One region of the Pseudoalteromonas sp. SWYJZ12 genome, then DNA from elsewhere that is predicted to be linked to it. Evidence: predicted binding sites of a transcription regulator. Region 1 holds the regulator's gene; each other region holds the start of a gene.
What was found. The regulator LexA, encoded in region 1, represses DNA repair genes until DNA is damaged. The targets are predictions, from matches to a motif close to TACTGTATNNNNATACAGTA.
Positions count from the first base shown of each region.

Region 2: the regulator LexA is predicted to act here: its motif matches at 2,605-2,624, upstream of ruvC (crossover junction endodeoxyribonuclease RuvC).
Region 3: the regulator LexA is predicted to act here: its motif matches at 1,965-1,984, upstream of uvrD (DNA helicase II).

Region 1 is NZ_JADYXH010000015.1:13,640-18,452, reverse strand. Features, by position in the region: gene ctaD (cytochrome c oxidase subunit I) at 1-1,165, opposite strand, end outside; gene coxB (cytochrome c oxidase subunit II) at 1,165-2,307, opposite strand; gene lexA (transcriptional repressor LexA) at 2,791-3,408, opposite strand; gene I6F42_RS14725 (PaaI family thioesterase) at 3,576-4,016, shown strand; gene I6F42_RS14720 (hypothetical protein) at 4,017-4,397, opposite strand; gene I6F42_RS14715 (membrane protein) at 4,711-4,813, shown strand, end outside.
Region 2 is NZ_JADYXH010000003.1:40,285-45,097, forward strand. Features, by position in the region: gene I6F42_RS04605 (ABC transporter ATP-binding protein) at 1-51, shown strand, start outside; gene I6F42_RS04610 (FtsX-like permease family protein) at 41-2,542, shown strand; gene ruvC (crossover junction endodeoxyribonuclease RuvC) at 2,673-3,197, shown strand; gene ruvA (Holliday junction branch migration protein RuvA) at 3,200-3,817, shown strand; gene ruvB (Holliday junction branch migration DNA helicase RuvB) at 3,825-4,813, shown strand, end outside.
Region 3 is NZ_JADYXH010000004.1:3,142-7,954, reverse strand. Features, by position in the region: gene yrfG (GMP/IMP nucleotidase) at 1-291, shown strand, start outside; gene I6F42_RS06450 (dUTP diphosphatase) at 307-930, opposite strand; gene I6F42_RS06445 (YacL family protein) at 1,036-1,404, opposite strand; gene I6F42_RS06440 (hypothetical protein) at 1,521-1,745, opposite strand; gene uvrD (DNA helicase II) at 2,049-4,214, shown strand; gene I6F42_RS06430 (GNAT family N-acetyltransferase) at 4,192-4,813, shown strand, end outside.

The DNA of each region.
Region 1 (4,813 bases):
AATAAGTATCGTGGTACTGAAAGTCAGCAGGTGTAATTGCCAGCATCAACCCCGAAAAGCCACCTAAGGTAAACAGCACAATAAACGCAATACTAAAAAGCATTGGCACTTCAAAAGTTATTGAGCCTTTCCACATTGTGGCAACCCAATTAAATACTTTTACTCCTGTAGGTACCGATATAAGCATGGTCGCGTACATAAAAAACAACTCGCCAGCGACCGGCATCCCAGTGGTAAACATATGATGAGCCCATACAATAAAGCTCAATAGTGCTATGGAGGATGTGGCGTATACCATTGAGGCATAGCCAAAAAGTTTTTTACGAGAAAAGGTAGGTACTATTGTAGATATAATGCCAAAGGCAGGAAGAATCATTATGTATACTTCGGGATGGCCAAAAAACCAAAAAATGTGTTGGAACATCACCGGGTCGCCACCGCCTGCGGCATCAAAAAAGCTGGTCGCAAAATACTTATCGGTAAGTACCATAGTGACAGCCCCTGCAAGCACTGGCATTACCGCTATTAATAAAAAGGCAGTAATTAACCACGTCCATACAAATAAGGGCAACTTCATCCATGTCATGCCTGGGGCACGTAAGTTCACTATGGTTACAATCACATTGATTGCGCCCATTATTGAACTAATCCCCATAATATGTACGGCAAATACAAACAATGCAGTATTATCATTACTGTATGTTGTAGACAGTGGTGCATAAAAAGTCCAACCAAATGCAGGACCCCCACCTGGCATAAATAACGATGCCAATAGGATTAAAAACGCAAACGGTAAAATCCAAAAGCTCCAGTTATTCATTCTTGGCAATGCCATATCTGGCGCGCCAATCATGAGTGGTATCATCCAGTTAGCAAGGCCTGTAAAGGCCGGCATAACCGCACCAAACACCATAATTAAACCATGCACTGTGGTCATTTGATTAAAAAAGTGAGGATCGACCAACTGTAAACCTGGTTGAAATAATTCAGCTCTGATCACCATGGCCATTCCACCACCAATTAAGAACATGGTCAGCGAAAAAATTAAATATAAACTACCTATATCTTTATGATTAGTTGTGTAAAGCCAGCGTTTAAAACCTTTAGCTGGGTGATGAGCATGATGAGCTTCATTGGCGTTAGGTTGTTCTACTATGCTACTCATTAGTTCGCCTCCACTTTGGCATCAAGTGCTGCCTGTATTTGACTCGGTTGAATAACATCACCCGTATCATTACCCCACGCATTACGTTTATAAGTAATAACCGCTGCTAATTGCTTTATAGATAACTGTTTGGCAAATGCTTGCATTGCCGTACCGGGTCGCCCATGGATAACTACATCAATGTGATCTTTTATATCGCCAAGCACTATAGGGCTGCCTTTAAGTGCAGGAAATACACCCGGTAACCCCATGCCAGTAGGCTGATGACATGCAGCACAATTGGCCATATATACTTGTTCGCCTAAAGTCATTAATTCTTCTTTTGGGAGGGTTTTATCAAGTAATGCGGCATCTGCTAATGCTGCTTTTTGTTTAGCTTGCTTTGCATCTGCAAGCCACGTTTTAAAATCAGCCTCAGATTTAGCGACCACCACAACGGGCATAAAGCCATGATCTTTACCACACAACTCAGCACATTGGCCTCGGTAAGTACCTTCTTCGTTTATGTTCGTCCATGTTTCGTTTATAAAGCCGGGATTCGCATCTTTTTTAACTGCAAAATCAGGTACCCACCAAGAGTGAATAACATCGTCAGAAGTCATTAAAAATCGTACTTTTTGATTTATTGGCAGTACGAGAGGTTTATCAACCTCAAGTAAGTAGTTAGGATTTTTATCTGCAAGATTCGCGATTTCATCTTGCGGGGTAGATAAAATAGAGTAGAACTCTACATCTTCACCCATATATTCATAATGCCATTTCCATTGCGAGCCTGTAATTTTAATAGTGAGATCAGCTTTGCTGGCATCTTCCATTGCAATTAGGGTTTTAGTGGCTGGTACTGCCATAGCAATTAAAATAACAAACGGGATTGCAGTCCAAAGTATTTCTACTTTAGTGCTTTCGTGAAATTGGGCAGGTACAGCCCCTTTAGATTTGCGGTGATGAATAAGTGCCCAAAACATAATTGCGAACACTATCACCCCAATCACACAACATATTATAAATATGGTCATGTGCAGCTGATATACATTATTGCTTATATCGGTTACGCCTTTGCGCATATTGTATTGGCTGTTTGCCAAAACTGGGTGCGAAAAAACACATAATATAAGCCACAAGGTAGAGGTCAGTTTACCCATGTGACGGCTCCTTTGATGCTATTGCGAATGCAAAGCGAAGAGGCATACGGCTTAAACGCCAATTCGTTATTTTTATTTTTTTAGTCAATCTCATTTAATATTGATTGGTTTTGCTGCGCCAACAACGGGTTTGTGTATATTGTGTGTTCTCAAAACTAAAAAGCTGTGAGTTATTATTAGCTCAGCACATTAATAATTAGCTAAAAAATGAACAACAAGCAAGTTTTAGTATAAAAAACAATCAGGTGATATTGAGTAATTAATAAAAAATCAGTAACCAACTAGGTAACAGGAAGTTCAAAAGATGAGTAAAACAAAGGGGTTTAACGCATTCGGAGGGGGAAAATATAAGTGTAAAAAAGTTTACAGCTTAAATTGTCAGTGAGCTATTTATGCCCTATTTTTAGTGCGAATTTAAAACAGAAAATGCGTACTAATTAGTACGCATTTATAAAACTGCTTGTTTAAAAGCTATTTTTAAAGTCACATCCAATCAGCGTTTCTTATAACGCCAACGGCTAAGCCTTCAATATTAAAAGACTCATTCTCAAGATCTACTTCAATAGATTCAAAATCGTCGTTTTCAGCATGAAGTAATACTTTACGACCCGCTTTCTCAAGACGTTTTACAGTTACGTCTTCGTCTAGGCGGGCAACAACAATTTGCCCGTTTTCAGCGGTTTGAGTACGATGTACAGCAAGTAAATCACCATCCATAATACCAATATCTTTCATGCTCATACCGTTAACGCGTAGTAAAAAATCTGCAGCCGGTTTAAACATTAATGGATCGATTCTGCAGTGACTTTCAACGTGCTCTTGCGCCAAAATAGGTGAACCAGCAGCAACACGCCCTATAAGCGGTAAACCTAATTGTTCTGGCTCTTCTTCTTCAATTAACTGAATACCACGGCTTGCACCTGGTTTCATTTTAATTGCGCCTTTTTTAGCAAGTGCTTTTAAATGTTCTTCAGCAGCATTGGCACTTTTAAAACCTAATGTTTGCGCTATTTCAGCACGTGTAGGAGGCATACCAGTGTCTTTAATAAAAACTTTAATTAGTTCGAGTATTTGAGCTTGGCGGTTCGTTAATGGTCGCATACAACTGGTTTTCCATACAGTACATTTAACTGTGAGTATATACAGTTAAATAAAAATCGCAAATTTAAATTAAGCCTTAAAATAGCCAAAGTAATTTCACTTGTGTACATTTTAGGGATATAACTAAAGCTAGGTTTATAAATGATTAAAAAAGCAAAGGAGTCATTATGAGTATTTGGTACCAGCCCATCACTTTAGAGCTGTGCAAGCAGTTAGAACAAGGCATTGATGGCCAAGGAACATTAATGAAAACCATGGGAATAGAAGTCACTGAAATTGGTGATGATTACTTAGTAGCCACTATGCCGGCAATTCCTGAGCATCATAACCCAATGGGAATGGTTCACGGCGGTGCTAACGTTGTACTTGCCGAAACAGTTGCCAGCTATGCAGCTAACTTTGTTGTCGATTTTACAAAATTTTACTGCGTGGGGCAGGAAATTAGCGCAAGTCATTTAAAAGCATCTCGCAACGGCACTTTAACAGCAACGGCAAGAGCGTTTCATATTGGCAAACGTAGTTCAGTGTGGGAAATAAAAATTACAAATAGCCGCAATGAGCTGTGCTGCGTATCAAAAATGACCGCAGCAGTCGTAGAGCGAAGGTAGTTACTTTTCGATTGGGTAAATTGTAATTTCCATACCCGCACCAATCGCAGATATACGTAGTAATGTATCTGCATCTAAGGCTTGATTAAAGCACTTAGGGGAAGTGCCTGATTCAAAACCAATATCAAACGTTCTACGTGAACAGCTTAACCATTGCTTTAGCGCGTTACGCGAACACGATTCAATAAGCTCACATATATGGTTTATTGCTTTGTCAGGCGTGTTTACTACACCTGTTGCTTCAATACGCGCTAATTGACGGTATTCGTCTTTGTCATAATGTAAAATCGTCGCGACTTTTTTCAAGTCTGCCACTAGCAAACTAATATCTTGCTTTGATTCAAGCTCAAGATCTACATTTAAAAATTGAATTTCCGACATCGTTTCGTATTTATCCTCTAATAATTTCATTGCAAACTTTAACGCAGTTTTACCGTTATACCAAATCAACTATGCTCTATTAACCACTTTATATGGATATTTCGCAGCTTTTAAGTATTTTTTAGCGTTTAAAGCTAGCTGGATATCAAACACTCAGCTCAATTAAACAAATAAGTCATGTTAGCAATTTAAGTGTAATCTTTTTTATTTTTAAATGATTACAGTAAGCTATAGTTTAAACTGCGACAAAATGTCGCAGTAACTAATCCCATTAATGTAATAAACTAGCCTCTAAAAATAATAAGACTAAAACATGAATAAAAAAATATTTAAGTATGCTCGCAAGTTACATAAATGGCTCGGTTATTTGCTCACATTACAAATTTTAGCTTGGCTATTAGGCGGTTTAGTCATGA
Region 2 (4,813 bases), on a different contig from region 1:
GCGGGTTTACTAGTAAAAAGCCAAGTAGAGGACGTTGCTAATGTGGGTTAAGTTAGCGCTTAAGTTATTTTCGCGAGAATTTCGCCGTGGTGAGCTAACAGTTATAAGCGCAGCTATTGCCCTTGCTGTTTTAACCGTGCTTACACTGTCTATGGTTACTGAGCGAATAGGGCAAAGTATTGCGCAAAAAAGCAGTGCTTTTATTGCAGCAGACCGTGTACTTGCAAGCGATCATGTTCTCGACACTGCTTTTATTACTCAAGCACAGAGCCAAAATTTAAAAACGGCGCAAATGGTGTACTTCGACACTATGTTGTTTGCCGATGATGAAATGCAGTTTAGCTCAGTAAAAGCGGCATCTAATGCGTACCCGCTAAAAGGGCAGTTAAAAGTTAAAGATACCTTAACAGGTGAAACTAAAGTTGCTAATAGCGGGCCAACGCCTGGTAATGTGTGGCTAAGTGAATCAGTATTTTACAGTTTAAACATTGATATAGGCGCGCAAGTAGAGCTTGGTGCTGCATTATTTAATGTTTCAAAAGTTATTGTAGAAGAGCCCGATGCGCCATTTAATGTATTTTCGAGCAGCCGCCGCGTGCTTATTAATATTGACGATGTGGCAAAAACCGAAGTTGTGCAGCCAGGTAGTCGTGTTTATTATCGCCAACTTTATGCAGGTAGTGAGGCCGATATAAATAGCTTTTACGAGTGGCTTAAACCACAAATGAAAGAAAACCAACAATGGTACGGCGTTAAAGACCGTCAATCACCTATTTCAAATAGTTTAAACCGTGCAGAGAGCTTTTTATTACTTGCCGGCCTATTAGGTATTATTTTAGCCGCAGTGGCTATAGCCGTTTCAGCAAAACGTTATTGTGAACGCCAATACGACCCAGTAGCGATGATGAAAACGCTAGGCGGTAGCCGTTCAATGATCCGTAAAATATACATGCTCCATTTATTGCTTGTATGTGCAATGGCGGTAAGTATTGGGCTGTTAATTGGTTATGGCTTGCAAGAAATAGCAACAAGTTACTTATCAAAAAGTATGGGCACAGAGCTACCTTTAGGTGGCTTTAAACCTTGGCTGGTGGCTATAAGTACTGGCGTAATTTGTGCCGTTATGTTTTCTATTAAACCGTTATTTGATTTATTTGATATTCCACCGCTTAGAGTGCTGCGCCGTAACTTAGGTGACAAGTTGGCAATAAGTCGTGTGCATTTAGGAATGAGTGCGCTAACCGTGTTTTTATTAATGTGGTTATTTAGTAACAACATAAAAATAACGCTTATTTTGTTTGCCTCAACGCTTGCGCTAATTGGTGTGTTGTTTTTGATATCTAAATTAATATTTGGTGGCGGTCGAAAGCTTGGCTTAAAACCTGGTAACAGTTGGTCGCTTGCAATTGCGTCTATTCAAAAGCGTGCAAATGTGAACGCGGTACAGTTAATTAGTTTTTCATTAGCGATTAAGTTACTGCTGTTTTTAGTGGTACTTAAAAACGACATGATATCTGATTGGCAATCGCAACTTCCTGCCGATGCGCCTAATGCGTTTTTAGTTAATATTACGCAAAATGAGCTTGAGCCAATTAATGAGTATTTAGCACAAAAAGATATTCAGGTATCAGAGTTTTATCCCACTATTCGTGGACGCGTAAATGCGGTAAACGGCGAGTTGGTAGCACGTTCTGTATCGCTGCAAGACAACGAGAAAAAAGACGAAGAAGCACGTGCAGGTATTGGCCGTGAGCTAAACCTTACATGGCTTAAAGATGTGCCTGACCAAAATGAAGTTACACAAGGCACGTGGTTTGGTGAAAATGCGATGGCTGAAGCCTCAGTAGAGGAGTCGATGCTTGAGCGTTTAGATGTTGAGATAGGCGATACGCTTACATTTTTAATTGGTTCGCAGTCATTCGACGCTAAAATCACCAGTGTGCGCAAAGTTAATTGGGCCACGCTTAAACCTAACTTTTTTATTATTTTAAGCCCAGATGTACTTGCAGATTTTCCGGCAACGTATATTTCGTCGGTACGTATAAACCCAAATCAAAAGCGTGATTTTAGCCAGTTATTGCGTACTTACCCTACTATTACAGCGATTGATATTGATAACTTTGTTAAGCAAATACAAACAACTATTTCGCAAGTATCACTCGCCATTGGCTTTGTACTTGCAATTGTTGTGCTGTGTGGCGCGCTTGTACTTATATCGCAAGTGCAAGCTAGTTTAGGTGAGCGTATGCAAGAAATTGTAATACTGCGAACGCTTGGCGCTAAAAGCCGATTAATTAAAAACGCGACCTTGTACGAGTTTTTATTACTCGGCGGTTTAGCTGGCTTAGTTGCTGCATTTTTTAGTGATATAGCGCTTTTAATTGTGCAGCAACAAATGTTTGATTTAGCAGGTAAGTTACATCCGCATATATGGATTATTGGTCCGGTAGCTGGCGGTGTATTTGTGGCTGGTTTAGGCTATTTAATGATTGCCCGAACACTTAAACAAAATACCCAAGGATTAGTGCGTGCCCTAGGGTAAGCTTAAACTAACATGCTCCTTCAAATACCCACCTAACACGTGGGCATTTTTGTTTTTCTTTGTACTGGTAATTTATACAGTGCTCTGGCATTATTAGCGTAATTTAAAAATAATAACAATGGAGTGCTGTTTGGCCATTATTTTAGGGATCGATCCTGGTTCACGTTTGACCGGATATGGCGTTGTTGCCCACCAAGGTTCTAAATTTACATACTTAGGCAGTGGTTGTATTAAGTTAGCCGATCATCCTTTTCCGGTTAGGCTTAAAATGATCTATCAAGGCATTACACAGCTTATTGAGCAGTTTTCGCCAGAAACCTTTGCCATTGAAAAAGTATTTATGGCGCATAACCCCGATTCTGCTTTAAAGCTTGGCCAAGCTAGAGGCGCTGCTATTGTAGGCGCTGCAATGGCCGACTTGCCCGTATTTGAATATTCAGCTAGGCAAATTAAGCAAGCAGTAGTAGGTAACGGTGGTGCAGATAAAACTCAAGTGCAACACATGGTAAAAAATATTTTAAAACTACCAGGTACGCCACAGGCCGATGCAGCTGATGCACTCGCTATTGCGATTTGCCACGCTCACTCAGAACAAAATTTAATTAAACTAGCGGGTAGCGCAAGCAAAACCGTTAGAGGACGATTAAGGAAATAACTATGATAGGCCGCTTAAATGGTATTTTAGTCGAAAAACAGCCACCAGAAATATTACTCGAAGTAAGTGGTGTCGGTTACGAAGTACAAATGCCAATGACCTGTTTTTACGATTTACCAAAAATTGGTGAAAACGCGATTGTTTATACGCACTTTGTAGTGCGTGAAGATGCTCAATTATTATTTGGTTTTAATAATAAAGTTGAACGCGCCTTGTTTAGAGAGCTATTAAAAGCAAATGGCGTTGGTCCAAAACTTGGCTTAGCTATTTTATCGGGCATGTCGGCAAAGCAATTTGTAAGCTGTGTAAATAACGAAGACTCAACGTCGCTAGTTAAATTACCCGGTGTAGGTAAAAAAACAGCCGAGCGTTTAGTACTCGAAATGAAAGACAGATTAAAAGATTGGGGTAATGATTTATTTACGCCATTTAGCGACAGCGCATTAATAGAGCCAATGAGCGATGCGACAATAGCTAATAACGCAGCCGATGATGCCGTATCGGCACTGCTTGCATTAGGTTATAAATTGCCACAAGCTCAAAAAGCAGTAAAATCGATAAGCAAACCCGATATGTCTACTGAGGTTCTTATTAGAGAATCTTTAAAATCAATGTTGTGAGTAACCCATGATTGAAGCGGATCGCTTAATTGATGCGACTGAAAAAACAAATGAAGACTCTATAGATCGTGCAATAAGACCAAAACTTTTAGCCGACTACAGAGGCCAGCCTCATGTTAAGCAGCAAATGGAAATTTTTATTGAAGCTGCTCGAACCCGTGGTGAAGCGCTCGATCATTTATTAATATTTGGCCCACCAGGGCTTGGTAAAACCACGCTTGCAAATATCGTTGCCAACGAATTACACGTGAGTATTAAAACAACATCCGGCCCTGTACTTGAAAAAGCAGGCGATTTAGCTGCGTTACTTACTAATTTAGAAGAAGGCGATGTACTGTTTATTGATGAAATACACAGGCTAAGCCCGCAAGTTGAAGAAATACTGTATCCAGCAATGGAAGACTACCAGCTTGATATAATGATTGGCGAAGGCCCAGCTGCGCGTTCTATTAAATTAGACTTACCTGCATTTACGCTTATTGGTGCCACTACGCGAGCAGGCTCACTTACATCGCCACTACGTGACCGTTTTGGTATTGTGCAGCGATTAGAGTTTTATTCTGTAGAAGATTTGTCGCACATAGTAGGGCGCTCTGCACATTATCTTGGTTTAGAAATGTGTGACGACGGCGCAACCGAAATTGCACAACGTTCACGTGGTACACCACGTATTGCAAACCGTTTATTACGCCGTGTACGCGATTACACACAGGTAAAATCTGACGGTACAGTAAATGCCGAAGTAGCTAAGCAAGCGCTTGATATGATTGACGTAGATAAAAGTGGTTTTGATTATATGGATCGCAAATATTTACTCGCCATAATTGAAAAATTTATGGGCGGCCCAGTAGGGCTCGACAATGTAGCTGCAGCTATTGGTGAAGAGCGTGAAACAATAGAAGATGTAATAGAGCCGTTTTTAATTCAGCAAGGATTTATTCAGCGCACACCACGTGGGCGAATAGTGTCAGACAGCGCATACCATCACTTTGGTTT
Region 3 (4,813 bases), on a different contig from region 1:
GTCATGCTTAAATTTGAGCATACAGCGATTGATAACTACCTAGATGGCGTAGTGTCGACTCATGAATATGGAGTAAGTAAAGAGCAACAAAGTTTGTGGCACCAAGTACAAAAAGACTTAGGATTTAATAAGCAGCGCACTTTGTTTGTAGATGACAGTGTGCCGGTTTTGAATGCCGCACGAGAATACGGCATTGAGCACTTACTTGCAGTTGCTAACCCAGATAGCCAACAACCACATAACGAAATAGCCGATTACCTAAGTGTTACCGACTATCGTAAGATTATCTAACTCAACTTACGTGACTTAAATTTTTGGGTAACGCGCTTCTAGCCCTTGATATACTAACTTTGCAAAATCTGCATGTTCTGTATCAAGGCTTTTAACTACTTCAACTAAATGCTCGTTATCTTCTTGCCCATTCCATTCTTTAATATAGCTACCATCTTTGTAACCGTGATCTTGGCGGAAAAAGTTTAACGTGTTTTTACCTACGTAGCCGCGATATAAATCATCAATATCCATACCCATTTGCGCCATACAGCCGGCAAAGGCACCTGCATTAAACGTTTTATCTGCAACTGCAGAAGCCGCTAATATCTCTAGTGTTTGTTTAAAGTCATCAGCTTGTTGAGCATTACTAAGCTCAGTTTCAAGTTGCTTTGCTAAGTCTTCGTAGCTAGTTTCGCCGTCAATTCTAAGCGATAGACCAAAATGAAAAATATCAACCAACTCTAAAATAACTTGTTCAGTATCTGGTGTTTGTTTTTTCCACCATTTCCAACCATGATGATCCAACATTTCAGCACACTCAACCCAAATAGCGCGGTACCATTCAAACCCTTGAGTAAACCATTGCTCATGTACTTTAGTATTCATGGCGTTTTGCATTTCTAGCATCACTACTAGCTTGTTTAAATTGGCAGACATATCAGTTCCTGTCGTTTTGATTGGCGTAATGTTCGTTGGTGTAATAATACAGATAAAATGCTGATTGTGCATTGCTGTATATTTTTATTAGTGTGCTAGTTATGTTTATCGTGACGTCGTAAACTCATGCCATGAATCAATTAAATCAATGAAATCTTCAAAGCCACAACCACTACTTAAACCATTTTCTTCAAGCGCTAAATCGTCATCTTGATACGCTATTAGGTCTTCGCTGTCTTGATGAAGCGCATGGGCTTCAAATAATGCTTCGTCTTTCGTTAATATTAAATCTATTTCTTGGCCTTTTAGCGTTAGCGGCTCATAGCTTGAACTCACCGATGCAATAAGCGCTTGCACCATGGCTACTTTGTCTTTGCCTATTTCTTCGTTTAGCCAGCGACCAATAATAGCGTGTTCACTGCTTATTTTAATACGTAGCCCACTAATAGGGTCGCGAATAAATTGATATTCCATAGGGTTTGCCTGTAAATCTTTAATTGCGTAATTATATACGTAAACGCCCGTAAACCACAGGACATATAAAGTAAAATAGCGCCACATGGGCGCTATTTTACTCAACTTGAAAACCGTTAACTTCGCGATCTATAACGCGCTGCGTCAATAATCGACCATAAGTAAATAATAGGCACAAGTACAAAGCCTACAAGCACATAAATTAGTGCGTAACTTATTATAATAGCGAGTGCAAAAAATATAGCCGCTAAAATACGCCCTTGCACTAACTGCCCTAAACCAGGAAAAAATATATTACATAATGCTGCGATTACGTTACCGCCAGAACCTTGATCTGCCATACTAACCTCTGTATTTATTTGATTTTATAATTATTTACTTACACACTCTATGCCAATTTATTAAAGCTTACAAATCAAATAGTTAAATTAGTCTAGATTTAGAGAGTTAGTAAAAATTGCTAACTTTAGGTCAAATTAGCAATTTTTGTTATGTGTTTGCACTTTTCTATTCGCTCAATTAATTAGCAAGTTACTCGTTTTGAACACTATTTTATAAATAGCTGTTTATAAAAACAGTATTTTATTTAGCCTAACAAAAACACCTGTTATACTGGCCACAATATTGATTAAAAAGGCGTAACGATGGACGTTTCACAATTACTCGATGGCTTAAATGACAAACAACGCGATGCCGTTGCAGCCCCACTACAAAACATGCTGGTATTAGCAGGTGCTGGGTCTGGTAAAACACGAGTGTTAGTTCATCGTATTGCGTGGCTTATGCAAGTTGAGCAAGCCTCCGCTTACAGTATTTTTGCAGTTACATTTACTAATAAAGCCGCTAAAGAAATGCGTGGCCGCGTTGAAGAAACACTAAAAGCGCCTGTAGGTGGCATGTGGATTGGTACTTTCCATGGTTTATCGCATCGTATTTTACGTGCTCATCACCGTGAAGCTAATTTACCAGAAGCCTTTCAAATTTTAGACTCTGACGATCAGCTTCGGATGATCAAGCGCTTATTAAAGTCGATGAATATTGATGATAAAAAATGGCCTGCTAAACAATTTGGCTGGTACATAAGCGCCAAAAAAGATGAAGCACTTCGCCCTAAAGATATTCAAGCATACGATATTAATGAGCAAATGATGCTGCGTGTTTATGCCGCCTATCAAGAGGCCTGTGATAGAGCGGGCCTAGTTGATTTTGCTGAAATATTACTACGCAGCTACGAAGTGTTAAAAAATAACCCTACGTTACTGCGTCATTATCAGCAACGCTTTGCGCATATGCTCGTAGACGAGTTCCAAGATACAAATACCATTCAATATGCTTGGTTAAAATTACTTGCTGGCGATACTAACAGCATTATGATTGTAGGCGACGATGACCAAAGCATTTATGGTTGGCGTGGTGCTAAAATCGAAAACATTAAACGTTTTTTAACTGACTTTAGCGCAGAAACCATTCGCCTTGAACAAAACTACCGCTCAACAGCGACTATTTTGAAAGCGTCTAACGCATTAATTCAAAATAACTCAGAACGTATGGGTAAAAGCTTGTGGACCGACGGTAACGACGGCGAGCCAATCTCTATTTATGCAGCATTTAATGAGTTAGACGAAGCACGCTTTGTAAGTAGCAAACTACGAAGCTGGTTAAATGCAGGTAATGCCCTACAAGATGCCGCAATTTTATACCGTAGTAACGCGCAATCTCGTGTACTCGAGGAGGCCATGCTGCAAGAAGGCTTAAAATACCGTATTTATGGTGGTATGCGATTCTTCGAACGACAAGAAATTAAAGATGCGCTTTCGTATTTACGCCTAGTAGGTAATCGTCAAGACGATGCCGCGTTTGAGCGTGTAATTAATACGCCAGCACGCGGTATTGGCGATAAAACATTGAGCCATATACGCGATTGTGCACGAGCAGAATCGTTACCGCTTTGGTATGCCGCAAAAGCAATTGTAGAACAACAGCATTTATCTGGTCGTGCTTCTGGTGCAGTAAGTAAGTTTGTAGAACTCGTTGAACAAATAGAAGATAAAATTAGCGATCTAACTTTGCATGAGCAAGCCAAGTACACAATCCAAACCTCAGGCTTGATGGCAATGTACCAAGCCGAAAAAGGTGAAAAAGGTCGTGCTCGCGTAGAAAACTTAGAAGAGCTAATTAGTGCGTGTGATCAGTATGAGCTGCCTGAAGACGAAGAGTACAGCTCACCACTACAAGGCTTTTTAGCGCATACATCACTTGAGTCAGGTGAAGGACAGGCAGAAGAACACGAAGACGCCGTACAAATGATGACGCTTCACTCAGCTAAAGGCTTAGAGTTTCCGCTAGTGTTTATGGTAGGCGTAGAAGAAGGCATGTTCCCTTCTCAGCAAAGCAACGAAGAGTCGGGTCGCTTAGAAGAAGAGCGCCGCCTTTGTTATGTAGGCATGACACGAGCAATGGATAAGTTATACATTAGCCATGCTGAGAGTCGCCGTTTATACGGGCAAGAAAAATACCATAGCCCATCACGCTTTTTACGCGAAATACCTGAGGACTGCGTAGAAGAAATCCGTATTAAAACACAGGTTTCTCGTCCACCTGCCGCCGGGCGTTTTAGCGCATCAGTTAGCCATGCCGCATTTGAAGACAGTGGCTTTAACTTAGGGCAACGAGTTTTGCATGCTAAGTTTGGTGTTGGTACCGTACTTAATTACGAAGGCAGTGGCGCACAATCTCGCGTACAAGTTAACTTTGACGACCTTGGTAGTAAATGGTTAGTAACGGCCTATGCACGATTACAAGCGGTATAAAGCACACCTAAATGAGTTAGAGCAACAATTAGCTGGCGCGTATCATCGTCAGCTAGTGTTGATTACGGGCAGCCCAGCTTGGTGTTATGAAATACTTAACTCATTAATAGATGAAAACAATACACTTGTTGTATCAAAGCGGTGCGCGATTAAAAATTCGTACTGGCCTACTCGCACTCACCAAATTTTAGGGCTAGAATTTGCTCATGCTGTTTACGATGGTTTTAGTGGTTTGCACCCTGATAAACTTGCAGCACTTGCCGGCACCGTTAAAGCAGGCGGTATACTGTTTTTATTACTGCCTGAACTAGATGATTTGACCTCTTGGCAAGACCCTGCTTTAAGTACAGTGCAATCACACGGTCACACCATTGAATACAGTTTATTTAATCAACGTTTCGCGAATATTATTAAGCAATTACCCGCTTTTAATTTTAGTGAAAAAAATGGCTGTATTAGTAATAACGCTAGCTATGTAATGCATAATAAAATTGATTATCTACCACAGCAAAACTGCGTTGAACAAATAGTAAAAGTAGCTAATGGTCGTGCCAACAGGCCTTTACTCATTAATGCTGATAGAGGTAGAGGCAAGTCGG